Regions from separate parts of the Bacillus sp. JJ1562 genome, predicted to be linked through region 1. Evidence: riboswitches for the same ligand, from Rfam matches in the RefSeq annotation. Region 1 holds a riboswitch; the other holds the start of a gene.
What was found. A riboswitch is a leader RNA that binds a small molecule or an ion and turns the genes downstream of it on or off. The one in region 1 is predicted to bind S-adenosylmethionine.

Region 1 (15,843 bases):
TTGATTTTAACATCTATATGAATAAGAAGAAAATTGGAAGCGCTTTAGAAGATAATAGCGGCCCAGCAAAAGCTTATATCGATAATTTCTATGAAAATATCGATAAGGATAATTTCCACGAAAAGATTCTTATCCATAATTTTAAGGTTAACAATCTTAAATCTAATAAATCCTACGAATTTTATGTAACATCTGTAAATGCTGAAGGGGTGGAATCCGCACCTTCCAAAAAAATTGTAGGAAAAACAACAAAGGTACCAGAAATTTTTAATATTGAAGATTATGGGGCAACACCAGATGATGAAACAAAGGATACAGAAGCCATTCAAGCGGCCATTGATGCTGCAACACCTGGTTCAAAGGTGTTAATTCCAGATGGAAAATTTATCTCTGGGGAATTATGGCTTAAATCTGATATGACTTTACAAGTCGATGGATACTTACTTGGATCCCCGGATGCCGAAGACTACAGTATGAATTTCTGGCTATATGATTATTCTACAGATGAACGATCATATTCACTCATCAATGCACATACATACGATTACGGAAGTTTAAAAAACATTCGTATCGTAGGTAACGGTATCATTGATGGGAACGGGTGGAAATATGATAACAATCATCCTACCATTGATGAACTTGGAAACGAATTGCCTCGTTATGTAGCAGGCAACAATTCAAGAGTAACTGGGAATGTAAAAGTAGAGAATGGGAAAATGAGCCCATTAGATCTTGAGTCTGAAAATACGTTTGGAATCTTGGCAGCAAACCAATCATATGCTGCACAAGTATCAGGCATGGATGTGAAATCTGCTTATTCGACCCGTTCAAATCTCATTACTGTTCGCGGAGTAGATGGTATGTATTATGAAGGGATTACCCAACTAAACCCGGCAAACCACGGGATTGTGAACCTTCATAGTAAAAATATCGTTATTAACGGAACCATTTCCAAAACGTACGATGGAAATAATGCAGATGGTTACGAGTTTGGTGACTCTCAAAATATCATGGTATTCAATAACTTTGTTGATACTGGCGATGATGCTATTAATTTCGCGTCAGGTATGGGACAAGTAGCATCCAATAGTGAGCCAACAGGAAATGCTTGGATTTTCAACAACTATATTCGTGAAGGTCACGGTGGGGTTGTTACCGGTAGTCATACTGGTGGATGGATCCAGGACTTTTTAGTAGAGGATAATATCATGTATAAAACGGATGTAGGTTTACGCAGTAAGACAAATACACCAATGGGTGGTGGGGCTAAAAATATCCTTTTCAGAAACAATGCATTGGAGGGTATTGATGGAGACGGTCCATTTGTTTTCACTTCCTCTTATACGGATGCGAATGCTGCAATCCTATACGAGCCAGCGGAGGTCATCTCTCAATTTAGGGATATGGAGATTGTTGATACAACAGTTCGCAATCAAGGAGGAAGCAACAAGCAAGCTATTCTTGTGAATGGTAATAATAATGCTGGAGAAATTTATCACGAAAATATTACTTTCAAAAATGTTAAATTTGATAATGTCTATTCGGTAAATATGGATTATGCAAAAGACTTCAAATTTATTAATGTTTCATTTACAAACGTTAAAGATAACGGCGGAAATCCGTGGAGAATAACAAATTCAGCAGGACTTGTGTTTGAGAATACAACATCAACACCTATTGATGCTACACAAAAGCCAGAATGGGTAGGAGAAACCGTTATTGATGCTCAATCAGCACCTGACGGAAAAAGTGTAACTTTAACTTGGAGTGAAGCAACAGACAATATTGGTGTTACGGGTTACACAATCTACAAAGATGACGAGAAACTTGGTGCAGCCTATACAACTACGGATCTCACAAGCTTTACTGTAGATGGACTGGCACCGGCTACAGAATATACATTTAAAGTGGAAGCAACTGATTCAACGGGAAATCGTACTTCTAATGGACCAGAAATTAAGGTAGTTACAAATGGTGAGGCTGATCAAACAGCACCTGTTCTACCGAAGAATACAAAGATTTCTGAATCAACTACTAAAATTCCTTCTAGTGATACTTTTAGCGGCAAAGAAGTTAATGTTGTGTACACTGGTTTTTCTTGGACTTCTATCATTTGGGATGCAGCTGATGACGACACGGGTATTGCTGGTTATAACGTTTATGCAAATGGAGAATTAAAGGGATTTGCAAAATCGAATAAATACACATTAACACAATTAGAACCTGGTACAAAATATAAAATAGAAGTCGAAGCAGTTGATTTTGCAGATAATATAGCACCTTATAATAGTTTACTAGAATTCGAAACAGCAAGACCATACCCAATCGGTGCACCTTCCTTTGATGGTGGCTTAGAGGCAAAAATTAATAAAGATGGAACTAGTGTAGCACTGTCATGGAACACTGCAAAAGCGATTAATCAAGATGTAATTGGATACCGGGTATTTGTGAATGGACAACCTATTAAACCTGAAGGAGCAGCATTTACACCAATTAATTCGGAAATAACTACATCCGATACAAGCTACACAGTAACAGGATTAAAACAAGGAAAACGTTACACATTTAAAGTTGAAGCAGTTGGACATGGAATCAAATACTCAAAGAGAGAGAGACTCTCAGATATACTTCCAAATGGTCTTCTTGAAGTTTCAGGATACAGATGGAGTGGATTTGGGCCAAGTGTCGATGTTCATCTAATTCCTGGTAAAGCAAAAAGTGAATAAGTAAAATCTAAGTAGAATATGTTGTAAAATCATGGGCGAGCATTCCTTAATTAAATAAAAGATTGCATACCCTGATAAATTTACCAACACAAGGCTGCATTTCAATTAAATGCAGCCTTTTCTGTGTTTTAATATTTTTAAAATATTTCCAGTCTCTATTGCAACTAATTCACATGTATCTGAGTTTTATAATAGTCAATTAAAAATAGGCGATGGAATCAGGCACAACACCCAATAATCATTCATATTTTGATGGTGAAAGTCTTTGAAATATCTCGAATCTAACGTGAACACATTTCTATATTATTTTCTTTGTTCTGTTTTCTTTTTAAAGTACTTTCACACCTTATTAAATGAATAATCGGAGGTAATGTTCGTGAACAATTTTCAAAATGAACTACAAATGTTGAATGTTGGGGATTTCTATTCGAGTGATGCAGTTCCTTGGGACCCAAATCAGTATTATGATGAATCTGCCCGACAATTAGGTGGATTTGGTGGAATTGGTGGAATTGGTGGATTAGGGTTTGGTCGTTGTTCAAGTTGCTTTAGTTGTGCTCGGTGCTTCTTTAATTGCTTTAATTGCTTTAATTGCTTTAATTGTTTCCGTTGTTTTAGTTGCTTTAGTTGCTCTAATTGTGGTGGACGCTGTGGAGGTGGACATCGCTGTGGAGGCGGTGGACGCTGTGGAGGTCACCACTAATTCGAATTTAGATACAAAACAAATTTAGCATATCAAGAAGTTTAGCCCCTGAAAAAATTACTTTAGGGGCTTTCTCTTTAAGATTAGACATATAAGACAAATTTCTGTACATAGGATTATAGTGATAGTGATGGTACAGAATCTCTAATTGAATATTTTGTAAAGGAGGAACGAAATGACAAAATTAATCCCTTCTATGCGTCTCAAGGTAAAAAGAGACACGTTTTTTCTCCCTTATGCAAACAGCGGTGTATATTTTCGGAACAATACAAGTTCGTTCAGTATGGAAGGAAATACAATCGATAAGTGGGTTGAAAAGCTAATACCGATGTTCAATGGAGAATACACGTTGGAGAATTTAACAGAAGGATTACCCGGACCATACCGAGAGCGGGTATATGAAATTGCGGAAGCGCTATATCGTAACGGATTTGTTCAGGATGTAAGTCAAGATTTGCCGCATCAATTGCCGTCTTATATTACTAAGAAGTATGCATCTCAAATTGAATTCCTGGAAAATTTTGGAGACTCTGGTGCTTACCGCTTTCAAGCTTATCGTCAGTCAAAAGTATTGGCAGTAGGATCTGGCCCATTTTTAGTATCGTTAGTATCTGCATTACTCGAATCTGGATTACCAAAGTTCCATGTGCTAATTACCGACCAAGTATCTACTAATAGAAAGAGGTTGTCAGAACACGTTGTACATGCACATCAAACCGACCCCGAGGTAATGGTAAATGAGTTAACCCTACAAAAGGATGAGATGATGAGTTCATGGCGGGAAATCGTGCAAGAATTTCATTTTATTTTGTATGTGTCACAAGAGGGTGATGTTGAAGAATTGCGGGCTCTTAATGAGATTTGCACGAAAGAGAAGAAGGGGTTTCTCCCCGCTATTTGTTTAGAACACGTAGGTATGGCCGGTCCTCTAGTGCGTCCAGAATCTAGAGGATGTTGGGAATCGGCATGGAGGCGCATACACGAATCTGCACTTCACAACGAACAGCCGCTATCCAATTTCTCTCAAATAGCAGGAGCAATGCTTGCAAATGTAATCGTCTTTGAATTATTCAAAGAGATTACCAGAAGAACCGAATCGGAAAAAGAGGATAATCAATTCTTTCTGCTTAATCTAGATACTTTGGAGGGGAACTGGCATACCTTCATCCCACACCCCTTAGTGACTGGTTTTGCAGAAGCTAAAAGGATACAAGATTTAGATTTACGGAACAAAGAAGGAGAAGGCGCTAATGATGTGGAGAAATTGTTTCTATTTTTCAATCATTTGACATCACCTGAAACCGGAATTCTTCATACCTGGGAAGAAGGGGATTTAAAGCAACTTCCCTTATCACTATGCCGGGTCCAGGCAGCAAACCCTTTGTCAGATGGACCTGCTAAGCTGTTGCCAGAGATTGTCTGTGCTGGTTTGACTCATGTGGAGGCTCGAAGGGAAGCAGGGTTGACAGGGCTTGAAGCCTATGTGTCTCAAACTTTTAATCATTTCTTTAAAACTCTATCACATCAGGAAGTAGATGGTAGTATTGGAGAAAAAAATGAGTTTATTGGTGTAGGAATGGGGGAAACGTTTGCAGAAAGTATTTGCCGGGGATTGCAAAAGTGTTTAGTTGAGGAGCTTAGCGAAAAAAATGTTGAAAAGAGTCATACTGTCTCTCGTGTAGAATTGGCATCTTTAAAAGATAAAAACTGTCAGTTTTATATGCAGGTATTGACTAGGTTGAATGGATCACCGATTATCGGCTTAGGAGAGGAAGTTTCTGGATTCCCTGTTGTTTGGATTGGTACTAATAACCGCTGGTATAGCGGTACAGGTTTGACTATTACAAAGGCATTGGAAAACGCGTTACAACACGCGATTATGAAGGCAGAAAACATTGGGGATTTTCGAACATCTCATGCATCGGAAGTATCTTCCATACTTCTGGAGGATACTGTTCCACTAAGCCTTGAAATACCTTCGTGTGAAGAGATGCCACATTCCGAGATTTTGAATTCGGCTATAAAAGTATTGGAACGAAACGACAAGCAAATCTTGGTATTTGAACTTGAAATAGAACCATTTTGGAAAGAGGAACTGGTTGAGCTATATGGTGTTCTTTTAAAAAAGGAGGGATCCACTTGAATGCTATCGTGGTGATTATCGGAGAAGGTTTTTTAGCGGATCGCGTGTCCGAAGAATTGGCCTCCCATTACATGTTAATTCGTCATCCCGATATTGACTCAGGAATACCAGAAGAGACTAATTTGGTTTTAGTATTGCATGAAGCCTGGAATCCCTCCATTCATCAAAAGGCAGAAGAGTTACTACGCCCTAAGGGAATCCCCTGGTTACGAGGTTTTGTTTCCTTTGGTGAAGGTGTGGTTGGTCCGTTGGTTCGTCCAGGTTCCACAGGTTGTTCCCAATGCGCTGACATGAGACGCCTCATGGCTGGCCGTGACCGAATAGAAATGCAGGATATGCAGAAACACCTTTCTGAACAGAGAGGAATTACTCGTGATGTTTGGGCATCTAACACGGGTCTTTTGCAGATGGCTTATTTTATAGTTGAAGAGGTCAAGAGTATTCTAGGTGGAAGGATCCCTCACTCAGAAGGAAAACTATTATTAATAAACTTGCAAACTCTAAAAAGTTCATGGCATTCCTTTCTCTCAAACCCATTATGTTCAGTATGTGGTGGACTTCCTGACGATTCTGCAAGCAGCGCCAAAATTTCTCTTCAACCTAGTCCTAAGAGCAGCCTTGACAGTTACCGATGCCGTTCTTTAGACGACTTAGAAAAATTCTTAGTTAATGACTATTTGGATCCTAAGACTGGCTTTTTAAATGGGAAAATGTATGACCTCGTGCCGCCTTTTGCCGATGTAGGTGTTAATTTGCCTTTGTTGATAGGTGACGAGGGAGTAGCCGGACGTACTCATTCATACAAAGTAAGTGAATTGACTGCGATATTAGAAGGCTTGGAGCGGTACTGTGGTCTTGCTCCACGTGGAAAAAGAACTGTCATACATGATAGTTTCCGCAATTTAGAAGGAAAAGCACTAAACCCTCTCACCGTAGGTCTTCATGAAGCGGAAAAGTATTCCCAACCTGGTTTTCCGTTTAAACCGTTCGATCCTGATAGCCCAATGAATTGGGTATGGGGCTATTCACTTTTGCATGACCGACCGATTCTTGTTCCAGAGTTGCTTGCCTATTACAGCTTAGGCGATGGGCAGGGTTTTGTTTATGAAACCTCAAACGGATGTGCTTTAGGCGGAAGCCTAGAAGAGGCTATTTTCTACGGAATAATGGAAGTCGTAGAACGCGATTCATTCTTGATGACTTGGTATGCGCAAATGTCACTTCCACAATTAGACCCATATTCATCTAACGATCGGGAATTGGAGTTAATGTTAGATCGAATACGTGCAGTTGCAGGCTATGAAATATTTTTGTTCAACTCGACGATGGAGAACGGAATTCCAAGCGTATGGGCATTGGCAAAAAACAGAAAGAAAGACGGTTTAAATATTATATGTGCAGCAGGAGCGCACCCTGACCCAATACGAGCTGTAAAAAGCGCAGTTCATGAGTTGGCCGGAATGATGCTTACGCTTGACGAGAAATTCGAGGAGAACAAGGGAGAGTATGTTCAAATGTTGCAGGATTCTTCCCTTGTTAAGAAAATGGATGATCATGGCATGCTCTATGGATTGCCGCAAGCTGAAGAGCGTCTAAATTTTTTGCTGCATGAAAATCGTCCAATGCGAACGTTCGCCGAGGAATTCAAGTTGAAGGAGCCTCATTCAGACCTTACCGAAGATCTTAAAGACATTCTTCAGGAGTTTCGTAGATTGAAACTCGATGTAATTGTAGTGGATCAGACGACAGCTGAAACACTAAGAAATGGACTTCACTGTGTAAAAGTATTGATTCCAGGGATGTTGCCGATGACATTCGGTCAGCATCTTACCCGAATAACTGGACTTGAGAGGGTACTTAGGGTACCGATGGAACTTGGGTATGAGAATCAACCTCTTTCACTTGAACAGCTTAATCCACATCCACACCCGTTTCCATAAGATTGACTAGGAGGTAGTAGGATGAGTCTGGATGAATTTCTGCACAACTTACATTTTGATACTGATAAAGTAAGCCCACCAGATAATGTAGTCGACTGGGAAGATTCACCTTTGTCATATAAACTATATCGTGACTTACATGATTTTCCGTTGACTTTAGATGTGCCATTGAAGCTAGAACAGCAGGATGTTCCCAGCAAACCTAATCATAGTAGAATGGGACATTTTCTATGGTATGTATTCGGTCTTAATCAAATAAGCCAATCAGTTTTTACAACGGAGCAAGATGTTGATCTAATGCAGTCGAACAGACGGTTTGTCCCTTCCGGGGGAGCGTTATATCCCAATGAATTATACGTTTATTTGAAATTGGATGATTTGCCTTGGGGAGTATATCACTACGATGTCGCACATCATCGATTGGTATTACTGCGAGAAGGCAATTTCGATTCTTATATCAACCAAGCACTCGGTAATCGTATTGATTTGTCTACGTGTTTTGGTACTGTTTTTATATCAACAATGTTTTGGAAAAATTTCTTTAAATACAATAACTTTTCCTACCGTTTGCAAGGGTTAGATACAGGTGTACTGATAGGACAGTTACTCGAAGTAGCAAAACGATTTGGATTTGAGACAGGTGTGTATTTCCAATTTCTTGATAGGTCAATCAACCATCTGCTCGGCCTTTCCGAGAAGGAAGAAAGCGTATATGCGGTAATCCCACTAACTGTAGAAGCAACAAACTGGAATATTAATCAGAGTGACAGATACGGGATTGTCAATTCCGTGGAATTGTCTAGTAAGCTGACTGAAATTAAGAATGATAATTATTATATACGATCGCGAAATATACTGGAGTATCCAATATTAACAAAGTTGAACGAAGAGTCTTTGATTGAATCAACGGAATCAATTAGGAAAATTAATCCGAAAAATAGAATGATTTGTGAGGGTCGTAAAGTAACTCTTCCTCAAGAGAATCGTTTATCATACGACCTTGCGCCAGTCTTACAAAAACGTTTTTCACCTGACATGGATTTCATTATGGGTAAAGTAAATCAACTAGAATTGGCCACTTTACTACGAGAGGCAACAGCTTCATTCTCATATCGAAATGATTTGGACAGTGAACTAAATGAGCATAATCCCCGCGCCTCACTGTATGGCTGTTTTAATAATGTAGAAGGAATTCCGGATGGAGCCTATTTTTATGACAGGACGACTCATTCGTTACAACAGATAGAACCTGGAGACCATCGACTCAATCTGCAATACGGAATGTCTGCAGATAATGTAAATTTGATCCAAGTTCCACTCTGCTTTCACGTTGCAGGCGATAAGGATCACTACAAAACATCACTAGGCCTAAGAGGCTACCGAATCCAACAAATGGAAGCAGGTATGCTGGTGCAGAGATTACTTTTGGTAGCCTCAGCGATTGGGTGGGGAGGGCATCCACTACTTGGATTTAGTTCGAACGTATCTGATAAAATTTACAAGATGGATTCACATAAAAAAACTAGTTTAATCCAAATACCAATCGGTCCATATCGACCTCGTCCATGGTTAAGAGGTAGCTTACGTTGCTAAAACAAATTACAAGTAAATATTTTAAAAGAGCAAAGATAAAATACATTCTTTGCTTTTTTTGTTAAAAGCAACTGAAACATTATTGTATTAAGACAGGGACAAAAAATAGATGGAGGGGAGGAGGCGCTCCTGTATCCCTTACCATATATACAAATGGTTTCGTTATAAAAGTCTAATCATCCCCATGTACTACCTCGAAAAGTTCATAATTCCACTAATTCTTTCAGATTATGACTATAAAACTGTTCTTTTGAAAGATTAGTAATTTCCATTAGTACATCGTTAATTAGTAATGATTTACCGTTCCTATCACATACATATAAATATAATCAAGTATAAAGGATGTGTAGCTAGACTAGATGCATATTAGTTATATTACAACAATAGCAAATAGTTCATATAAAGTTCGTAATACGGTCAGATGCCCTTCAAAAGTTACAAGTCTGGAATTAGGAGGTAACACCAATTGAATATTCGCTAAACAATTATTCAGGAAATGGGGGAAGTTCATTGGATGTAAGTTTCTTTACAAGAAAAATGGCAAATGATTTTAATCCGTTAAATCAACGAAAAATAGCCATACAAGAAGAATCAGGAAAGTCATGGACGTATTCAGATCTGCACCGTACATCAAACGCTTATGCAAATAAGCTGATCGAATTAGGTGTACGAAAAGGAGACCGTGTGGGCATTTTGCTTTATAACTGTCTTGAATATTTTGGACTTTATTTTGCAACTGCCAAGATTGGAGCTGTTGCCGTTAGGCTTAATTTTCGGCTTTCAAGTGCTGAGCTTGAATATGCATTAAATGATTCGCAGACGAAAGTAGTATGCTTTCATTCAAATTTATCCCAACAACTAGCATCAGTTCTTCATCACGTTTCTGTTGAGCGTTTTATTTGTCTCGAAAATAGTAAAAATGGAATCCCGAGTTGGTCTGAGCCTTGGAGTATTTTGGAAAGCGGGTCATCAGATGAAGTTGAAATCAATGGTATAAAGCTAAGCGATCCAGTTATGCTGATGTATACATCTGGGACAACCGGTAGACCTAAAGGTGCCATTTGGACACATAATACAACTTACTGGTTTTCGGCTATACAGGCATTGAAATGGAAGTTTACTGGAGAAGAAATCGGAATGACCACGGGACCTCTCTATCATGTTGGAGCGATGGAAGATATTGCACTTCCAATCATGATGATGGGGGGAACGGTCATTATTACTAAAAGCCAAGGATTCGAGATTAGTAGAATACTTTCAGTAATTGAAAGTGAAAACGTAACTGATTGCTTTTTATTTCCATTTATGATTTATGAAATGCTAAATTATCTCGACCTTGATAAGTATCAGCTAAGGTCGTTAAAAACGATTTACACCGGTGGTGACTCGTTAATGCCATGGGCACTAGAGCAGTTAAAAGAGAAGTATCCGCATCTAGGGGTTGTTCAAGTTTACGGTTTAACTGAAGGCCAGCCAATTGCGGCTGCTCTCGATCCAGAGGATGTTATTACGAAAGGACATACAGTTGGAAAGCCAATGCCTCTTACAGAAATAAAAATTATTGATGATAATGGAATGCCGCTTCCTGTTGGAGAAGTCGGAGAAATTGCGATTAAAAGTCCAGGAGTTTCAGAGGGGTATTGGAGAAAACCGGAAGCAACAATGGAAACATTCGTAAATGGGTGGTGTAAAACAGGAGATTTGGGAGTGTTCGATCAAGATGGTTATATATCAATTGCAGGCCGAAAGAAAGACATGATACGAAGTGGTGGCGAAAACATTTATGCAGCGGAGATTGAAGATGTGTTATATCGTCACCCGGATGTGAAGGAAGTTACTATCATTGGTATTCCTGATCCGACATATATTGAAGCTGTATGCGCTGTTATTGTGAAGAAGGAAGGGGCCAATCTTACGAAAGAGGTTGTTATTGATTTCTGTAAACAATGCTTGGCTAGCTATAAGAAGCCTAGAAAAGTAATATTTGTTGATGAAATACCTCGTACTCCTTCTGGAAAGGTACAAAAGTACATCTTGCGAAAGCAGTATAGTGGTATGGATTAAAAAATACACAATCTTAATAACATTTAAATTCTATCTATTCAGAAAGCTGAGGAGAAATCAATGAGTAAGATTCATGTTGTTTCCTGGTCGAAGCAAAGCCAAATCGCTAAAATTGTGATCGATAATCCGCCTGTAAATATACTTAGTGCTGACGTTATCGAACAATTGAATCTTGTGATGGATGAAATTGAAAATGATTTTGAAATTAAAGTCGTGATTGTTACTGGTGAAGGCAATAGGGCTTTTGTAGCTGGAGGAGATATTAAGGGATTCCCGGATTGGATGGGAAAAGGGGTGGAGGAAGCAAAGAGAAAGTCACTCTGGCTTCAAGAACCCCTTAATAGAATTGAACGTTTGTCTCAGCCGACTATTGCTGCAATTAACGGTGCAGCATTAGGAGGGGGATGTGAACTGGCTTTATGTTGTGATCTTCGAATAGCGGAGGAACAAATTAAAATTGGGCTTCCTGAAATTAAATTAGGGTTATTTCCAGGTGCAGGTGGAACACAAAGGCTGCCGCGGCTAGTTGGCAAAGCAAAAGCAAAAGAATTGATTTTCACCGGAGAGCCTCTTACCGCAGAAGAAGCCAAACAAATAGGGCTAGTCAATCTTGTCGTTCCTAGAGGAAAATCTTTTGCAAAGGCGTTGGAACTTGCAGAATCTATTAGCAGATTTTCTTTACAAGCACTTTCTTTTGCAAAGCGTTCAATTGATATTGGCTGCGAACAGCTACTTCCTGAAGGCTTAGTCACGGAAGCTGAAAATTTTGGCCATGTTTTTCAAACAAACGATGTAAAGGAAGGCGTTGAAGCGTTTATTCAAAAAAGAGAACCCCAATTTACCGATAAGTAAGCTATAAATTTTTTGGTTCCTCCAATGGAGAGAATCATAGGCTGCAATGTATTGAAAGGCAGCCATGTCTGTTTTTTAATATATTAGAAATTTTTCCACCTTAAGGATGAATGATTAGAGTGTGGATGTACATCAGTTTGAGCTTTAAAATATGCATATTCTAAGTCGGATAAAGTTAACTCAAAAAGGTGTTTTCCACCTTTTTTATATTGGTCAAGCTCAAGCAATTTACCAATTAAATCGTTTCGTCTTTTTTCAACTGAATCTCTTAATAAACTCATAATAAAATCCTCTCCCTTTTATAATATTTTTCAATAAATACCATTGAAAAGATAAGGAGAGGATTTTTTAGTTTGGTTGTGGTCGTAACCTCAACTTATCTTTCAAGCTGTAAGCTTGCAGGATTTAGCACAGTATTCTTATGAATCTGTTGCTGAGGTTTCATAGGGCCAGACCCTCCACCTCTCTTGATAAGCATTTCATATAAAATTTTTTCTTAACTATACCTTATAGTTTAAACCGATAATTCCGATGTGTCTACTGTAATTTATGCATAAAAATTAATTTTATGTGACATTTAATCACGAAGGGCATATATCTATAATTATCTAAAATCTGAATTTGGTAGGTTCTGTCCTTTACCGATTGAGATTTATTATTATCATTGAATGTTGACTGAAACACTCAACAATAAATGGAGGCGAGGCATTGAAAGTATCGAGTAAGGGAGAATACGCATTAAGAGCTCTACTTCTGCTTGGTAGCAATCAAGGAAAGGTATTAGGAATCCAGCAAATATCAGAAAAGACTTTAGTTAGCAATCAATATCTAGAGCAAATCTTACTTCAATTAAAAAAGCTAGGATATGTAATGAGTAAACGGGGAGCAAAAGGTGGTTACCAGCTATACAAGGAACCGAAGAATATTAATATTGGCGAAGTTATTCGGGATTTAGAAGGACCTTTGTCACCTATGAGTTGTGCTTCATTAACAAAATATGAACCTTGTCCCTTGGAAGCAGGTTGTCAATTAAAACCTTTATGGACCTTAGTGCGTGATACAATAGCCTATGTTTTAGAACGAACAACTCTTGAAGATTTGCTAAAAAATGAAATTGTAAAACTGGAAGGAGAGGATTTTGTTGTATTTAAAAGGCAATCTTGAAACCGAAGTAATGAAAAAAATTGCTAGTTTATTAGAAGGACTTGAGTTCGGGACGGTTCAAATAATCGTACATGATTCAAAAATAACCCAAATTGATCGATTAGAAAAACACCGAATTCCATTAAAAAAGACTGAAATAAAAAAGTAAGGAAAGTTATAGATTTTATTAATTGTTGCCAATCGGACCACCGAAGGCCCTTTAGTTCTTCCGTAAATAAAAGTTTGCGGATTACAACTAAAAGGGTTTTTTTGTTAGAAAAATTTCTTAATAATCAAAGGGGTATGAATGAAGATGAAGAAAATGATGATTTCAATGTTATCTTTGTTTCTAATTTTATCGGTAGTAGGTTGTTCCGCTCAACCTTCAACAACAAACAGTGAAGAAATTGAATTATTGAATGTGTCCTATGATCCAACTAGAGAATTGTATGAAGAATTTAATGAGAAATTTGCAGCCTATTGGGAAAAAGAAACGGGCCAAAAAGTAACAATTAATCAATCTCATGGTGGTTCTGGAAAACAATCACGATCTGTTATTGATGGATTGGAGGCAGATATTGTAACACTTGCTTTGGCATATGATATCGATGCAATAGCTGAAACGGGCAAGCTTGCAGAAAACTGGCAAGAAAGATTAGGAAATAATAGTTCTCCTTATACATCAACAATAGTTTTCTTGGTTCGGAAAGGGAATCCAAAAGGAATCAAAGATTGGGATGATCTTGTGAAAGATGGAGTCTCTGTTATTACTCCTAACCCGAAAACTTCCGGTGGTGCTCGCTGGAACTATTTGGCCGCTTGGGGATATGCTTTAGAACAATATAACAATGATACAGAAAAGGCTAAAGAATTTGTCAATAGTCTATTTAAAAATGTACCCGTTTTGGATTCAGGGGCACGTGCATCTACAACAACGTTTGTTGAAAGAGGAATCGGTGACGTATTAATTGCATGGGAAAATGAGGCATTTTTGGCTTTAAATGAGTTAGGAAAAGATGATTTTGAAATAGTGGTTCCATCTATTAGTATCTTGGCAGAACCACCTGTAGCGGTAGTAGACAAAATCGCTGAAAAGCATGGAACTGAGAAGGTAGCAAAAGCTTACTTGGAATATCTCTATACAGATGAAGGGCAGGAAATTGCAGCTAAACATTATTATCGTCCTCGATCTGAAAAAGCAGCTGAAAAGTATGCTGATCTATTTCCAAATATCAACCTCTTTACAATAGATGAAGTATTTGGTGGCTGGAAGAATGCACAAAAAACCCACTTTGATGATGGCGGAGTTTTTGATGAAATTTATCAACCGAAATAATAAAGGAGAGCTAAAAAGTGTATAAAAGGAAAAGCTACCATCGAGTTTTACCGGGTTTCGGACTTTCCATGGGATATACGATTGTCTATCTAAGTCTACTTGTTTTTATTCCTCTTGCAGCCTTATTTTTAAAAGCGTCAACTATGAGCTTTGCTGAATTTTGGAACACTGTAACGGATGAGAGAGTCGTAGCATCTTATCAATTGACCTTTAAAACTTCCTTGATTGCAGCTTTGGTCAACGCCATATTTGGCACTCTAATAGCGTGGGTTTTAGCAAGATATGATTTTTGGGGGAAACGATTTATTGATGCCATTGTTGACCTACCTTTTGCCCTGCCCACAGCTGTAGCCGGAATCGCTTTAACTGCAATATATGCACCAAACGGATGGATTGGTCAATTCTTTGAAAGTATAGGAGTTAAAGTAGCTTTCACACCTCTTGGAATAATGATTGCCCTAACATTTATTGGGCTTCCATTTGTTGTTCGTTCTGTTCAGCCGGTTTTACTCGATTTAAATCCACAATATGAAGAGGCAGCATCTACTTTAGGCGCAAATTCAATTCAAGTATTTATCAAGATCATCCTTCCAACCATATTCCCAGCAATCCTGACAGGTTTCGCCCTTGCTTTTGCAAGGGCTTTAGGGGAATACGGTTCAGTTGTATTCATTTCGGGTAATATGCCAATGAAAACGGAAATTGTCCCATTACTGATTATTACAAAACTAGAACAATATAATTATGCAGGTGCAGCTGCAATTGCAGCCGTCATGCTTATTTTTTCTTTCATTCTCTTATTTTTTATTAATTTTTGGCAGTGGAGGACTGCTAAAAAACATCAGACAACCTAGGAAAGGAGGCTAATTTATTTATGAGGAAGAACAATAGTCCCAGAAACAAGAATAATCTTACATCTAGAGAAAGTAATTCAAATAAATGGATTCTTATTACGATTGCCCTTTTCTTTTTAGGAATCCTTATTCTATTGCCATTAATCGTGGTTTTTACAGAAGCTTTAAGTAAAGGATTCAACTTGTATATTGCATCATTGACTGAGCGTGATGCGTTAAACGCCATTAAATTGACACTTGTCACAGCGGCAATCGTAGTCCCAATAAACACGTTGTTTGGGGTAATATCCGCATGGGCAATCACTAAATTTGATTTTAAAGGTAAAAATATGCTCATCACTTTAATTGATATCCCATTTGCTGTTTCTCCGGTAATCGCAGGATTAATATTTGTTCTCTTGTTTGGAGCCCAGGGAATTTTAGGTCCATTTTTAGAATCAAATAATATACAAATTATTTTTGCAGTGCCTGGCATCATTTTGGCAACTA
Region 2 (15,843 bases), on a different contig from region 1:
TTTTCTGAATCATGGGAAACAAGGGCAATGATAGCCCCATCTTTGTAGATCATACATGGGGACCCTAATAGTTCTTCCATTTTTGAGCAGATTCCTTTAGGTACACTTTTGGAACTTAAGTTGAACCATTCGCCATTATCATACGCACCAATTCGCAAAATACAAATCCGAGGTTTTAAGGTGATTTCCAAAGTCTTCAGTATGCTATATGCTTCCATTACCTTTTCTTTATTACTAAATAGTAAGCAATCAAAAAGCTGCTGTATAAGGTATCTTTCAATTTCTAATCGTTTATTTTGGGGAGTTTTTGTGTGAGACATCTCAAGTGCAGCATTTATCGTAAGTCCTAATTGCTCTGATAGCTCCATTAATAAATTTAAATCATCTTGGGTAAAATATCCGTCATTTTTGTTGATAGCATGAAGAATACCAATTCTGTTATTATCAACCAGTAACGGAACGGTAATGATAGATGTAGCTTTAAATAGTTTTACATAATTTTGGTTAAAACGCTCATCAGATTGTGCATTAGATGTGATAGCTGGTATTCCTGTTAAAAAAACATCTCGTGCATTGCTTTTTTCCGATAAAGTAACACGGTATTGTTCGATTATTGAGTCCTGCCATGATCCAAAAGCTGGTTTTTGCAATCTCAATTCCTTATGTACAGGATCATATAACATGATCCCAGCCATTTCCGAATTCAACAGCTCACCTACTTTTTGAACGATTTCAGCCAAAATCTCTTGAAAAGAATAGTGGTTAACGAGTCTTTGAAGTTGTGTCATAAAGTTGAGACTCTCTGATTTCCTTTGCATAATTAAAAATAAGCGAGAGTTTTCAAGGATAATTGGAACTGACTGCATAAAGAAATTGACAATATTTATCTGTTTCTCTGAAAGTTCCTCTTCTTGCTGTGGAATAATAACTAAGACTCCGGAAAAAGCCTTTTGTCTTGTAATGGGGAAAAAATAAGTAGTATTTTCTTTTATGTTTCTTTGTGTTTGAAGTTCAATTTGCTGAAATTTTTGTTGTGTCCGATCGATTAATACTTTTTTCTCCAGTTTATTCAAATTCTGACTAGATTGTGGGATTAATTGTTTTAAACTTTGATCAAAAACAAAAAAAATCCCCTTTCCACCACCGACTAATTTTATTCCCTCTAACACTATGGCTTCAGTTAATGGCTTCCATTCTTGGATACTGTGGAGACTTTCAATTCCCTTTTGAAGTAATTCAACCTGATTTTCATTTAGATACCTATTTTGCATAGTAATAAAAAACCACCTCCCAGCATTAATTTATCAGCCTAAAAAATATGTACGAGGTGTCACATAAAATTATGTTAATTATTAATATAAACATAATTCAAAAATCTTGTCAATAAGGTATTGGTTAGGACAGGTTCCTTCCCACCCTATCTACATTTAAACCAATCCGCCTTTTCAATATTCACAAAGGGGATATCAGTATCCACTTCACCTTGGATTTTTGTTATAGGGAAGTCTGTCCCATTTAGCCATTCAGTAAAATCAAAAACAGTAGGTTCTTGGTCCCCGCCGAGTGCACACCAAGCTTCTAGTTTTTCAGGAAAATAGGCAGATGTATGTATGGTTCCAGCCCAGCTCCCATAAAGCTTAGAAAAAACCCCTTTATCTGTATCATTTAATAGTCGAAACGCTTCAAGTCCGTTTAAGTTGTCTTTTTCTTCAATAGCCTGTAGCCTCTTATTCGAATCATCAAGGACTCGACGATTCTCTTCTGTTAGGATTTTAAAATGATTGGTGCAAGTATATCCTTGTCGTACCTCTACTCTTCTTGGTGACGTTTCTACGATAAAAGGCATCTCACAGCTAGAATCAAATAAAACATAGCTAAAAGAACCTCGATGCGGAATTTCCTTTAATAACTGGACTGCTTCTTCTACATTTGCGCATAGCTCGAGAATAAGTCTTCCAATCATATAACAAACAAATCCGTCTCTAGGACGTCTTCGGTTCATAAAAGTATACCCCATAGATAATCCCTTATCGTTCATCCCATCAGATCTACCGGTAATTTTTTGGGTTAAACCGAGGGTTGCATGCCCACCATCGGTTGGTTGAAATACAACTAAGCGACCATCATAGGTCTTCGGATGATAATCATAGTTCCGGATCATGTAATTGTCGCCAACCAATATCGAACAACCTGAGGGTTTAATATTAACCCTATATCCTCCAAATTCCATCAATACCCTTTCTATCGACCAATCTAAAGCATCCTGCAGCCCCAAAAGCTCTTCCCACATAAATGGGGCCAAACGTTCAAATACCTGTTTCGTCTCAATTGGATCGATTCGAAATAGCGGCTTTCTTACTTTCCATTGCTGCTCACGATTCCTTACCAGAAAAGAATCCTTAAGAAGCCTTCCCTGCATATGACCGAAATCATAATGACTCCCTCGAAACTGAATCACATCCGCAAAAATCCTCTTCATCAATAATTCCTCCTAGGGACGCGGGGACTGGTTTATTGCCCCTTAAAAAATTGGTAACATCCCAATTCTATATATACCTTGATCTTCACCATGGATATCTTCTCATTTTTTTCCCCAAACGTAAAATAGATCAAACCTTAAGGCTTGATCTACTAATTAGATAACTTTTATTGATCTTAGGTTCTGCTAGTACTAGGTACAATTTCTCGACTAGGTTTAAATAGAAGACTAAGACTGTATAAACCACTTAATCCCACCAAACCGTAGATAATCCTAGATAAAAAGGAATCCTGGCCGCCAAATATAGATGCTACCAGATCAAACCGGAAGAAACCGATAAGCCCCCAATTAATTGCCCCAATAATTACTAAAGCAAGCGCAAAACGTTGTAATCCATTCATAGTTATCGCTCCTTATATTTAGTAATTTTAGGTTTTACAACTTAAAATAAAAATATACATGCATGGATACAGTTTAGCTAAGTACCGGTCCCTGTGACCCAAGGTCAATACCATTCTTAATATAAGGTATAGCTGACTTAATCATTTCCTCTGGGCTAACGGTATCCGGATTTCTTCTCCATTCGACGGAAGCCCCGTACATCCCCCAACTTAACATGATAGCTGTAACTTTTAGCGAATTTTCATCATCTGTAGGACGCTGTTTTATTAACAGTTTATAAAAAATAACTTCTAGCTGGTCCCGTATAATACGGGCAATTGTATCTTCATACCCACGATGGCATCGGTTCGATAACGAAAGCTGAAAATTTGTGATTGCCTTAAAGATAGCTATAAATGTTTCTTCATTTAATTCACTTTGTTGATAGGACTCGCTATTCAAATTAATTAGCAAAACCTCGGATAATACCTTTTCCAATAGGTCATAAATATCTTCAAAATGATAATAAAATGTTGCCCGATTGATCATTGCTTCAGTAGTGATGTCTTTTATCGTTATATCTTTAAATTCCTTTTTTCCTGAAAGGTCAATGAAAGAATCCATTATTAATTTTCGTGTGCGTAGAACTCGGGGGTCAGTTTTTTCTTCAGACATTTCGTAATCCCTCCCACTTTTTCAACATTTTTTTAAATATGTTGGATATCCAACATATCAAGTAATCTATTGGTATGTATGCTTTCCATTATCCACTAAAATGGAATTACAAAGCAAACAGATTGATTCAATAAAATTAAAAGTGAGGGAAATCAGATGACAAACAACAATTTAATGTGTGATTTAGAAACAGGTGTATGTGGAGTAGCAGGAGACGAAGAAATGGAGATGATTGATTTGAACCCGAAAAAGACAATTGATTTATATTATGTAACAGACCCAATTTGCTCCCATTGCTGGGCGCTTGAACCTACTTTCCGCCGCTTCAAAGAGCAGTATGGACATTACTTCAATTTCCACACGGTCTTGGGTGGATTACTTGAAAAATGGCATGGTGGCCCCGTTGATCCAGCAAACGGGATCTTTGGACCGGCAGATGTAGCAGGGCACTGGAGAGAAGTTGGCGAATACTCACGTATGCCAATCGATGGATCATTGATGGTTGACAATCCTGTTCAATCTTCCTTCCCACCATCACGTGTGTACAAGGTGATTCAAAAAAATCATGGTGACGAGAAAGCAAATGAATATTTACGCTTTGCTAGAGAAGAACTATTTGCATTCAATAAAAATATTGCTGAAAAATCTGTGATGATTGAAAATGTAATTCATTTAGGACTAGACGGAGAAGCTATCGTAAATGAAGCAGAATCTGAAATCGGACAGCAACTATTAAACGAAGACTTTGCTCTTGCGGCGAAACTTGGTGCTAGAGGCTTTCCTACCATTATTATGGTGAATGAAGAAAATAAAGGCGTTAAAATTGTTGGTAGCCGTTCGTTGGACAACTATGTTACCGGGCTATCAAAAATTACGGGCGAAGAGGAACCAAAAGCGATGCAGCAACCTGCGCTTTCACAGTTGCTCGAAAAAGAAATTCTTTTTGCAAAAGAAATTGAAGTTATGTACGACTTGGAACCTTCTCAACTTCAGACATTCGTTGAGAATCAATTAAAACCAGAAGCTTATGAAGAAAAAGTGCTTCTCGGCGAAAAATACTTTGTGAAAAAATAAAGCTAAACGAAAAAATCTGTAAACCTAGTTGTAGGTTTTACAGATTTTTTTGTTCTAAAATTCATATCGACATCCGGATTGCGATCCATAATGGCATTTATTACTGTTGCTCTTAATAAATTTAAAAGACTTCCCAAATCGCAGCGATTCCTTGGCCTCCTCCGATACATAATGCTGATGCGCCGTATTTTTTATTACTTCTCTTCAGCTCATATAGTAAGGATAGGCTGATTCTCGCACCACTTGCTCCGAGAGGATGACCTAATGCAATCGCACCACCATTGACATTCCCAATACTTGGGTCAAAACCAAGTTCCTTTTGACAAGCAAGATATTGAGCAGCGAAAGCTTCATTGATTTCGATTAAATCTAAATCCTCTACTTTCATATTGGCACGCTCTAATGCCTGTTGAATTGCAGGTGCAGGTCCAATTCCCATGTACTTTGGCTGAACACCGACGATTCCCCATGAAACCAATCTTGCTAGTGGTTTTAAATTTCTTTTTTCTGCATACTCACTAGAAGTGACGACCAACGTTGCCGCTCCGTCATTTATCCCACTGGCATTTCCAGCTGTAACAACACCGTTTTCTTTAAATCTTGCTGGTAATCTATTTAAAACATCAACTGGTGTATCCCTTGGATGTTCATCCTGATCAACAACCTTCTCCGTTTTTCGTCCTTTAACAGTTACAGGTACAATTTCTTGTGCAAAAATGCCATTTTCTTGTGCTGCTAATGAACGCTTGTGACTTTGTGAAGCGAACTCATCAATTTGTTCTCTAGAAATCTCATATTTTTCCGCAAGATTTTCAGCTGTAATTGCCATTGAACATTTACCATATGGATCATAGAGAGCCTCCCACAGATAATCTTCCATTGGTGCTTTTCCAAGGGGTAAACCCCATCTAGCCCCACGAACAATATGTGGAACCTGGCTCATATTTTCTGTACCGCCTGCAAGGCTTACATTTGATTCTCCTAGTCTAATGGACTGTGCAGCGTTTACAATTGCTTGCAGTCCTGAACCACAAAGTCGATTTACCGTTAATCCAGGCACATGCTCTGGAATTCCTGATTTTAACCCAACATGCCTTCCCATATAAATTGCGTCAGTACTTGATTGAATGACATTACCAATGACAACCTGGTCCACTTCTTCGGGCTGAATGGATGACCTGCGCATTGCTTCTTTCGCTGTATGTACGGCAAGATCAATCGCAGACACTTCGCGAAACGAGCCTCCGAATTCTGTAAAAGCAGTACGAGCACCTTCAATAACAACAATATCTTTACTCAATTTGATTCACCCTACCTTCCAATCAATTGTGGTTTCTTTTTTACAAAAGATCTCTTGCTTGCAAAAGAATTTCCCAAACATGCTGTTTCAAGATGAAAAAGTCATAATTTTTATAATTTTCATATTAATTATAATGCTTTTAGTGTAATTTTTCATCTCAAATTCAAGAAATTGAAAGATTCCAATTTAGCTAATTCGAAGGAAAGGTAGGCTATATTGGTCTGCGAGATTGAGATTAGAGCATTTTGGATACAAAAAATTTGATTACTACTTCGTTTCATTCTCAAAAATATCAAACAAGAAGCGAACACCAACGAAATAGTGTTCGCTTTACTTTCCAATCCCACTTATGGTTCCCATCATCGACATTGGCGCTTTCATATCAACGAAAAATAGCACAACAGTTGTATCAGTTACCGCAGTTATCGGGGGTAATGCCCCTTCTAAATCCGTAATAGCCTCCATTTTTCTAATCTGAAGGTCACCTACAGCCAACTCACCATCTAAAACATATAAAAATGGTTGTAAGCCTTGATATACAGGGATATCTAATTGATCCCCTTGCTTCGGATGTGCATCAAGAATATAAACATTTTGTCTAACTTTAAGTGATGCCTGACTTTCTTCAGGTCCCACCATAAGATACCAATCCCGATTTCGATTGGGCTTTTCATGAAATTGAATAGTTGGTTCGAGATCTGTATTTCGTGGTCGAACAAAAATTTGAAGCATCTCGACATGATCATTTTTCACTTTTTCTTCATGCCAGAAGCTTTTTCCCGCATTCATCATCATTAAATTTCCAGGAGAAATGGGTGCCTCCAAACCAGTTGAATCCTTATGATGCATCGTACCATTCCATACATAGCTCAAAATCTCATCATTCACATGCTCATGCATTTTGATGGTTAATCCCTTTTTCATTACAGCATGATCGATAATGCTTAATGGGCCAAATGAAAAATCCTCGTTCTCCTCTAAAATATCGCCTGGCTGAATTCGTGTAATTGTAAATGGCCCCTTGAATGGTTGCCAATGCTTTTCCGCAGAAAGTTTTCGTAACATCGAATAGCCACCTTTTGTTTTATGTATATTATAACAAATCAAACTAATCGTTTCTTGTTCCAGACTTTTATCATACATATAATTAAAATAAATAATAAATATTTTTTACCCCGTATCTTTTGATAATCTTACATTCGTTTATAAAGTAGAGACGCGTTGAAGGAGTGATTGTTTTGCATAGCAAGCCTTGTAATGGATCAGAGGATTTTAAAGAACATCAGGAACTTTTTACTGAAGAACATCTTCATGAACTCTATCCGATGCTTCGACGATATTGTCAATTTATTTCCCAAAATAGCTGGGATGGTGATGATCTCGTGCAGGAATCATTGATAAAAGCCTGGAAACATTATAAGCACCAACCTACTATCTCGAAAGCTTTATTGAATAAAATTGCTCGAAATGAATGGATAGACACTGTAAGAAAACGTAACAAAGAGTCTCTTGAAGCTATTCCTGATGATGGATATGATGATTCCGTTCACATTGAAGAGCGCTTTGAGGCTGTACAACAGCTTATAAATAAGTTAACTCCAAAGCAAGCTGTCATATTTGTCTTAAAAGAAGGGTTTCAGTTTCAAATATCTGAAATAGCTAAGCTATTAAATACAAATGAAACTGCTGTTAAAGCTGCCATTTATCGTGCAAAACAGAGAATGGAGAAAAAAGATGGAAATTCACTTATTGAGCAATATTGGATAGAGGAAGATCGTGAGCAAATTCAAAAAGTATTTCATGAAACTTTTAGAACTCAAGATCCATCCATATTAATTAGGACCATTCCTTCTATCCGTTCTTTATCAAAAAATATAAGTCCAACTTGTACTATGCAAAAATCACGTCTCTTCAAACTTCCTTCAAGCACTGTCTCTATGGCTGCATAATAAGGTGCAAGCGAATAAGGAGGTTATCAAAATGAATACAGTCCCATATGTTATTGAACAATCAAGTCGAGGGGAACGCTCATATGATATTTACTCGAGGCTATTAAAAGATCGAATTATCATGATTGGTGATGAAATAAATGATGCAGTTGCTAATAGTGTGGTTGCACAGCTACTATTTTTAGCTGCTGATGATCCTGATAAGGATATTTCTCTTTATATTAACAGTCCCGGAGGTTCAACAAGTGCTGGTTTTGCCATTTTTGATACGATACAATATATAAAACCAGATGTTAGGACGATTTGTACAGGAATGGCTGCATCCTTTGGGGCAATGCTCTTGCTAGCCGGAACAAAAGGGAAAAGATTCGCCCTCCCAAACAGTGAAATTATGATCCATCAGCCCTTAGGTGGTGCACGCGGTCAGGCAACCGAAATCGAAATTTCTGCAAAACGAATTCTTAAGCTTCGAGAACATGTCAATCAAATCATTTCAGATCGTACAGGTCAACCTGTTGAAAAAGTAGCAAAAGATTCAGATCGAGACTTTTACATGAGTGCGGAAGAAGCAAAAGAATACGGAATTATTGATGATGTAATTGTATAACTGATTTTTTAAAAAAAGCGAACACCCATCATAGTGTTCGCTTTCCCTTTTATCCCCAAATCTCTTTTGAAATATCAACAATATACTTCAATTTCGCCCATTGCTCTTCTTAATATGCGTTGTAGGACAAGGGACCCGTCCCACTTATGGCAAAATAGCAAATGAACGTACTGGAAATCCTGATCCTTTTTCAGGTTTTGGACAAATATTAAAAATAACTGCTCCTTTTGCAGGTACCTTATCAAGATTAGTCAATAATTCTATTTGAAATGTATCTTGCTCAAGCACATAGTATTCTCCAATAAGTGAACCATTCTTTCGAAAATCAATAGCCGCATCTGTATCAAACGTTTCGTGTCCAACAGCTTTAATATTTCTTTCCTCAAATAAAAACTTTAAGGCCTCTATTCCCCAACCTGGAGCGTGACTATTACCATCAGAATCTTTATTTTCAAATGCCTCTTTATTTGGCCAACGCTTGCTCCAGTCTGTCCTCAACGCCACAAATGTACCTGCTTCAATTTTTCCGTGTTCTTCTTCAAACTTCAGAATGTCATCAACACTTAGACTTAAATCATGATTCTTTTCCGCTTCCTTTGACTTATCAATCACCACAAGGGGTAGAGCAAGTTCTTTTAACTCTAGATCTTCCAAATAGCGTTGGTTAGGAACAAAATGGATTGGTGCATCAATATGGGTTCCATACTGTCCTGGAAATGTGAAGCTTTGTGCAAAAAAGCCATCCTCATGAGTGAAAAGTGTTTTAAATTCAGCATCTTGAAAAGCGGAAAAATGAGGAGAATCTGGACCAAAAGTATGTGTCAGATCAACCCACTCTTTACTTTTCAGAGTTTCAAATGCTTTTAATAATTCATTTTCTGTACTAACTGTTGACATACAATCACCTCTTAAATAAATTTTAATATATAAAAAACCCTCTTCTTGAAAATAAGAAGAGGGTTGAATGGATATATGAAAGTACCGCTCTTCTTATCTTCTAGCATCTTGCTACAGGAATTGGCACAGTACTTTAAAAAGTCTGTTGCCGAGGCTTCAAAGGGCCAGTCCCTCCACCTCTCTAGATAAGAAAATTTTGAAATATTAAATTATATATAAACATTAGACCATAATAAATTAATTGTCAACTACATTATCTTAAAAAAACCTTCTGCACCTAGAACTATATCAAATGCCTCTTTGGTTTTCGTAATCTTTTCCAATCAATCTCACTGATAAAAGAGGACCCCAATATTAAGACTCCACCCACAATTTGTACAAAGCCCATACTTTCATTCAAAATGATAGCTGCCATGATCACAGCGGAAATGGGATCGATATAGCTTAATACCGCGATAGTTTGCCCTTTTAATTTTTTCAATACTGAAAAATAGAGTAAGTACGCGACCCCAGTATGAATTACTCCAACTATAAATAGTAGACTGAGAGATTGCAGTCCCAATCCTGAGTAATCTAAGCTTTGCGTTGCTAGGACATATGGAAACAAGACAATCGAAGCAGTCAAAAGCTGCATAATGGTAGTTTCAAAATCTGATAGGTCTTTAATAAATTTATTAAGAAGAATCATACTTGTATAGAAAGCAGCAGCCAATAATCCATACATAATACCAACAGAATGGTTATTAGCATCTATGGGCGCTTCACCCCCTGGATTAACGACCAATAGTAACCCTATAAATGCAAGTGTAATCCCAAGTCCCTTCATCCAAGTCCATTTTTCCTTCAATAAAAATGGTGCCAAAATCATCACAAACACTGGAGCAAAATAATAGCTCAGAGTGGCGTTAGCAATCGTAGTATAACGATAAGACTCAAATAAAAAAATCCAGTTAAAACCCAAAGCTGCGCCAGATAATAGAAGTAGTACAAGATTCCGCTTCGACGTTTTGAAAGAAAACCTCTGCTTAACTAGAAAACTAGCACCAATTAAAAACAAACTACCAATTGCTCCTCTAAACAGAGCAATTTCGCTAGACGACAAATCAATATTCTTCACAAACAATCCAATGCTACCAAAGATCAGCATCACTACAATAAAAATAAACTTCGCCTTCATATTCATTCTCCTAATGGGTCATGGGGACAGGTGTATTGTCCCTAAATATCCTTTACGAACTATTCTACCTATTAACAATGAAATTGTCATTGAATGGATTATGTAGATAAAAAAAAACAGAAGATCTCAGTTACGAGATCCTCTGTTTTTGTAATGTTACCCTGCTTTATTTGCATTGTCAGTCTTTTTTTCGTCTTTGCCTGTATCTAAGAATTGTAATAACTCCTCAATTTCAGGTGAAACTGTAACTCCTCTACGCTTGTTGATATAGCCTAAGCCAAAGAATATAATTGAAGTTACGATTAATGGGAAGGCAGTTTCAACATCAACAGGGATAATATCAGTTAGTTGTGTGATAGCAAATCCAACGATACCCCCAACTATAGAATAGATTGCTACTGCTCCAGTGCTGTGTTTAAATTTAGAGAATAAACCGAAAATCAAAGGTACCGCCATTGGTCCAACTAATGCCGAGAACCATGTGATAACTAGTCCAAGAACGCCACCGAATTGTTCTTGTTTTAAACCAACAATAATTGTGATGATTGTAAACATAACTGTTAAACCACGTGCAATCCAAAGAGATCTTTTATCAACATTTTCTTTCATTTCTTTAAATTTCTTATTTAAGACTGGTAAAATGTCACGTTGAACAACTGCTGTTAAAGCGTTGATATCTGACACTGTCATACCCATTGTACTTGCAAACATAGATGCTAAAACTAATCCAACTAAACCAGCTGGTAAGAAAGTTGTAGTTAATAATGGATATAATTGTGAAGCTGGATCACTTAAATCGCTAAAAACAAGTGGTGCTGCTACCATTGGTAAGAAAATTAACAATGGCCATACAAAGTAAAGGATAGCTGAAAGTCTTGCTGCTTTTCTTGAATTTTCACCATCCGGTGTAGAAATAAATCTTGCTGCTAGGTTCCAGTTACCACCGTTGTAATCAAAGAATTTTACGAATAAGAATAAGAATACCCATAGTGGAGTATAAGATCCATTAAACGGACTTGCATGACCATCCGGTAGGTCTCCCCACATTGTAAATACAGAGCCTAATCCTCCTAGGTGGCTGAAAACGCCCACAAAAATAACAATACCCGCGATTAACTGTACAATAAATTGAACAAAGTCAGTAATTAAGTCAGCCCAAAGTCCGCCAATTGTAACATAAATTAAGGAAACTGCACCAGATAAAATGATACCTAACCAAATTGGAAGTCCAGTGAAACCACTTAATAAAATACCCATAGATGCCCATTTAGCACCGATATCAAGAAGTTTAATTAATACCCCAGTCCATGCTGTAACTTGCTGTGCTGGTAAACCAAAACGAATTGCCATGTATTCAGTAGGTGATTGAATTCCTAACTTTTGACGAAGTCTAGGCCATCTTGGTGCGATAAATTTTGCCCCGATGATTAACCCAATTCCGATTGTAACTGCCCACCAAAAGTAAATCGTAATTCCATAAGTATATGCAATAGCTGCATATGCAACGAATACCACACCACTGTGACCTGAAACGTGGTGAGAAACCCCGGAAAGCCACCAAGGTACTTTTCCTCCTCCAACGAAGAAGTCATTCGAGCTTTTATTTGCTCTATAACTAAAAATACCGATTCCAATCATTACAGCGAAAAACGCTCCTAAAACAATCCAATCTAATGTTGCCATAACTTAATTCATCTCCTACTCTTTTAATCTGTTATTCTAGGACCAAATAATCTTAATGCCTTTAAGGGTTCTTTTCCTTCGTTTCGAAGTGTTAAATCGCTTACCTTTGCAGGAACAAAGTATTGATCACCGATGTTAAATAATTGATGATATCCATCTGAAACAATTGAACCGCTTCCAGAAAGAATGTACAGACCAGAAAATATACCATCATTGGTTATTTCTATTTCATTTTCTACTTCAACCTGTGTCATTTTAAAATAAGGTGTGTCTTGATAACCGATTAATTCAATTTCTCGATTATTCATAACCTCTTTTAAAACGGAAGGCTTCACATACCATTTTTCCAGTGTTTCATCTCGTGTATAGGTATCATAATTGAAGCAATCAAACATTTTCTTAAATCCAATCCCTTGATGACACATAAAAGCATCAATTTCAAGTCCTGATGGTGACACTTTTTCAATGCGAATTGTATAATCAGTTGGTTCTTGAATTTCAATCAACAGACATCCTGAACCAATCGCATGAGGTGTACCACCTTCAATTAAAAATGTGTCTCCAGGTTTTACATAGTATTTGTGAAGGCAATCAAGCATACCTTGAATATCCTGGACTTCAAACAACTTTTCCCAATGTTCTCTCGTGACACCAGGTTTGAAGCCAAGGTATACATATGGAGGTTCACCATCAATTTCTCTTCCTCCAATAATGTGCCAGCACTCTGTTTTTCCATAGGCAGAATTGAATAATTCTCTTGCCTTCTCCCGATTCGGATGCACCTGAACTGTTAAACGTTCGCCAGAGTCGATTATTTTTGCGAGAACCCCTGTATTGTTACCGTATTTCTCGAAATGACTCTGTCCCAAAAACTCGGTAGCGTTTTCATCAATGAGACTTTTTAAGGAAATATCTAAATCAGGAATATCCAATTTACTTAAGCCTTCATCAATGATATGTTCACGTCCGACATTTCTGGCAGAAACGATCGACATCAGCCATTCCTCGGGAAAATGACTATCTTCTTTATTTTTACCCCCATGCAGTTCTTCGATCAATTTCCCTCCCATATAAGTCCGCCATGCTCTTGCAGGTGCTAATTTCAAAGGAAATTCTCCGTTTATGTTTGGTACAGACTTATTCATAGCAAATCCCTTCTTTGACTTGAATTTACTGTAGAAAAATATTTTCACTTTTCTTTATTACTAGAATGCAATCGTTAACATACTAGTATATTAGTATTCTAGCATTACTATATTTTTTTGCAATACCTTTTTTTAAAACGTTTTCAAAAGTATGTTTTGAAATATGCTTCCTTTAAAAATAATCATACCGATTTAGGTTGAGATTTTCTGGAGATAATAAAAGTAAAATGACTTAGATTAGGAGGGCTACTATGATTTACATATACAATGATTATGCTGGGACACATAGTACAGCATTAGCCGCAGCCTACCATTTAAATAAATTACCTACTGATCGAGAGCTAACAAAAGAAGAAATCCTGAATATTGATTATTTTAATAAACTAACAAAGAAGGATTTTGGAAAAATAATCTTCCATGGAATTGATGAAGATGGTAACCCTGTCTATTCACTAGGTCGAAAAAGAAGCAAGTTGGTCGTTCCCGCTCTTAAACAACTTAGTACGATCCTCCAAGAAAGATATAAACAAAAGGAAAAAATCATTTTCTCAAATACATCCCCAACAGTTCCGTTAGCCATGACGATGGGCGGATTCTTTTCAAGAGGCATCCATATTGACTTCATCGGTGTTCCTCTTCTTGTGATAGGCGCTAAACAAGCCTGTGACACGATTCAGCACTTAGTTGAACATACAAAGCAAACAGGAAACTCGGCTAGTGAGGAAATTGTTGTGTTGGACAATAAGAATTTCAAATAAGGCAAAAAACTCACAAAAGCTGTAGTAAACAGCCTTTGTGAGTCCCTACCTTCATTCAGTTTCTAATCCTCGAATCTTTCCGTCCTCTTTTTCTTCTAGCATCATTGTTTTCAAATCATGCCCAGATGGATTTTGGAATAAGCGAAGCCCAAATTCCGGCGCAACTGCAAACAGGTGGTCAAAAATATCAGCCTGAGTCGTTTCATACACTGCCCATCTTACATCATTCGAAAATGCATATATTTCGAGAGGTAAACCATGCTCAGTGGGAGCCAGCTGACGAACCATCATTGTCATTTCTTGATTAATACCAGGGTGCTGGTGAATATAGTTGCTAACATACGCTCGAAATACGCCAATGTTTGTTAGCGCCCTTCCATTCACAGGATTGTTCTTATTAATTTCATGCTCGATATTGTAATCTTCAATTTCATGTTCCCGGTTTGTTATATAATCCGAAATAAGTTGGATTTGCTTAAATTTCTCAATCATTTCCTCTGTACAAAATGTAATACTATTTGTGTCAATAAATAAAGAGCGTTTAATCCTACGTCCACCTGAGGTTTGCATCCCTCTCCAATTGATAAAAAAATCGGAAATAAGAGCATAACTTGGAATCGACGTTATCGTTTTATCAAAGTTCTGCACCTTAACTGTAACTAAAGAGATATCGATTACATCTCCATCTGCCCCGTACTTAGGCATTTCAATCCAGTCACCAACCCGAACCATATCATTGGTTGTCAGCTGCACACCTGCAACAAGACCCAATAATGAATCTTTAAATATCAACATAAGAACAGCTGATAAAGCACCAATTCCACTTAAAAGAAGAAGTGGACTCTTCCCCATTAGATTCGCGATTACTAAAATAATCCCAAAGGTTATGACAATAATTTTTACTACCTGAATATACCCTTTTATCGGCCTAGTCTTCGATATCTCATGGGTTTGATAAATATCATTTATGGCATCTAATAGGCTGCTAAGGACCATTAAAGCCACGATGATTATGTATGTATTCGCACCCAATTGAATCAAATGCTCATATTTAAAGCTTGAAGCAAAGTAATGAATAATAATTGCCGGAACAATATGAGATAGTCTTCGAAATACCTTCCTCTCTACAAGCATATTATCCCATTGAAATTTGGTCTTTGTCACGATTCGAGTGATGATAGTAATGATCACTTTTTTCGTGATAAAATTTGCCACCATACAGATGATCACGATAAAAAGAATCATCAAAACAACAGCAAGATAATGCGCCCATGTTGGATCCATTCCATATTCTAAAAGTTCCTTCTTAATAAACTTCATATTTCCCTCCGTGCTATGTAATACGTGTCTCCATACGCGTGTAATGAGATATTTACCATTATAACAGAACAATTTGTTTCATATCGCGATGAACTACGTCGCTTCCACAGATTTTACGTCGTTACTCGAATATTTGCATCGTTTCCCACAGATTTGCGTCGTTTTAAGAATATTTGCGTCACTAAACGAATATTTGCGCCACTTCCCACAGATTTGCGTCGTTACTCGAAGATTTGCGTCGTTTCCACAGATTTTGCGTCACTACTCGAATATTTGCTTTACTATCTATATATTTTCGTCTTCTCTAACGGAATTGCGTCTGCTCACGTTTATTTGCATCTTTTTCCCAGCATTTGCATCTACACAGACAGTTATGCATCTTCACAGTAAAAAAGAGC

Region 2: another riboswitch for S-adenosylmethionine. It lies ahead of V7097_RS21180 (cyclase family protein); the one in region 1 lies ahead of V7097_RS14480 (Fur-regulated basic protein FbpA).

The regions. Positions count from the first base shown of each region.
Region 1 covers NZ_JBALOQ010000022.1:48,640-64,482, reverse strand. The annotation lists gene V7097_RS14515 (fibronectin type III domain-containing protein) at 1-2,726, shown strand, start outside; gene V7097_RS14510 (heterocycloanthracin/sonorensin family bacteriocin) at 3,097-3,429, shown strand; gene V7097_RS14505 (putative thiazole-containing bacteriocin maturation protein) at 3,605-5,572, shown strand; gene V7097_RS14500 (TOMM precursor leader peptide-binding protein) at 5,569-7,512, shown strand; gene V7097_RS14495 (SagB family peptide dehydrogenase) at 7,534-9,105, shown strand; gene V7097_RS14490 (AMP-binding protein) at 9,616-11,169, shown strand; gene V7097_RS14485 (enoyl-CoA hydratase) at 11,230-12,021, shown strand; gene V7097_RS14480 (Fur-regulated basic protein FbpA) at 12,105-12,302, opposite strand; SAM riboswitch class I at 12,395-12,498, opposite strand; gene V7097_RS14475 (RrF2 family transcriptional regulator) at 12,730-13,185, shown strand; gene V7097_RS14470 (YezD family protein) at 13,196-13,333, shown strand; gene V7097_RS14465 (sulfate ABC transporter substrate-binding protein) at 13,472-14,500, shown strand; gene cysT (sulfate ABC transporter permease subunit CysT) at 14,518-15,354, shown strand; gene cysW (sulfate ABC transporter permease subunit CysW) at 15,375-15,843, shown strand, end outside.
Region 2 covers NZ_JBALOQ010000044.1:38,229-54,071, forward strand. The annotation lists gene V7097_RS21135 (helix-turn-helix domain-containing protein) at 1-1,271, opposite strand, end outside; gene V7097_RS21140 (C45 family peptidase) at 1,418-2,479, opposite strand; gene V7097_RS21145 (DUF378 domain-containing protein) at 2,656-2,880, opposite strand; gene V7097_RS21150 (TetR/AcrR family transcriptional regulator) at 2,954-3,535, opposite strand; gene V7097_RS21155 (DsbA family protein) at 3,692-4,609, shown strand; gene V7097_RS21160 (acetyl-CoA C-acetyltransferase) at 4,731-5,909, opposite strand; gene V7097_RS21165 (pirin family protein) at 6,240-6,974, opposite strand; gene V7097_RS21170 (RNA polymerase sigma factor) at 7,148-7,858, shown strand; gene clpP (ATP-dependent Clp endopeptidase proteolytic subunit ClpP) at 7,890-8,465, shown strand; gene V7097_RS21180 (cyclase family protein) at 8,610-9,362, opposite strand; SAM riboswitch class I at 9,453-9,554, opposite strand; gene V7097_RS21185 (DMT family transporter) at 9,646-10,539, opposite strand; gene V7097_RS21190 (sodium:solute symporter family protein) at 10,696-12,222, opposite strand; gene V7097_RS21195 (type I phosphomannose isomerase catalytic subunit) at 12,246-13,367, opposite strand; gene V7097_RS21200 (DUF3189 family protein) at 13,619-14,125, shown strand; gene V7097_RS21205 (mechanosensitive ion channel family protein) at 14,177-15,445, opposite strand.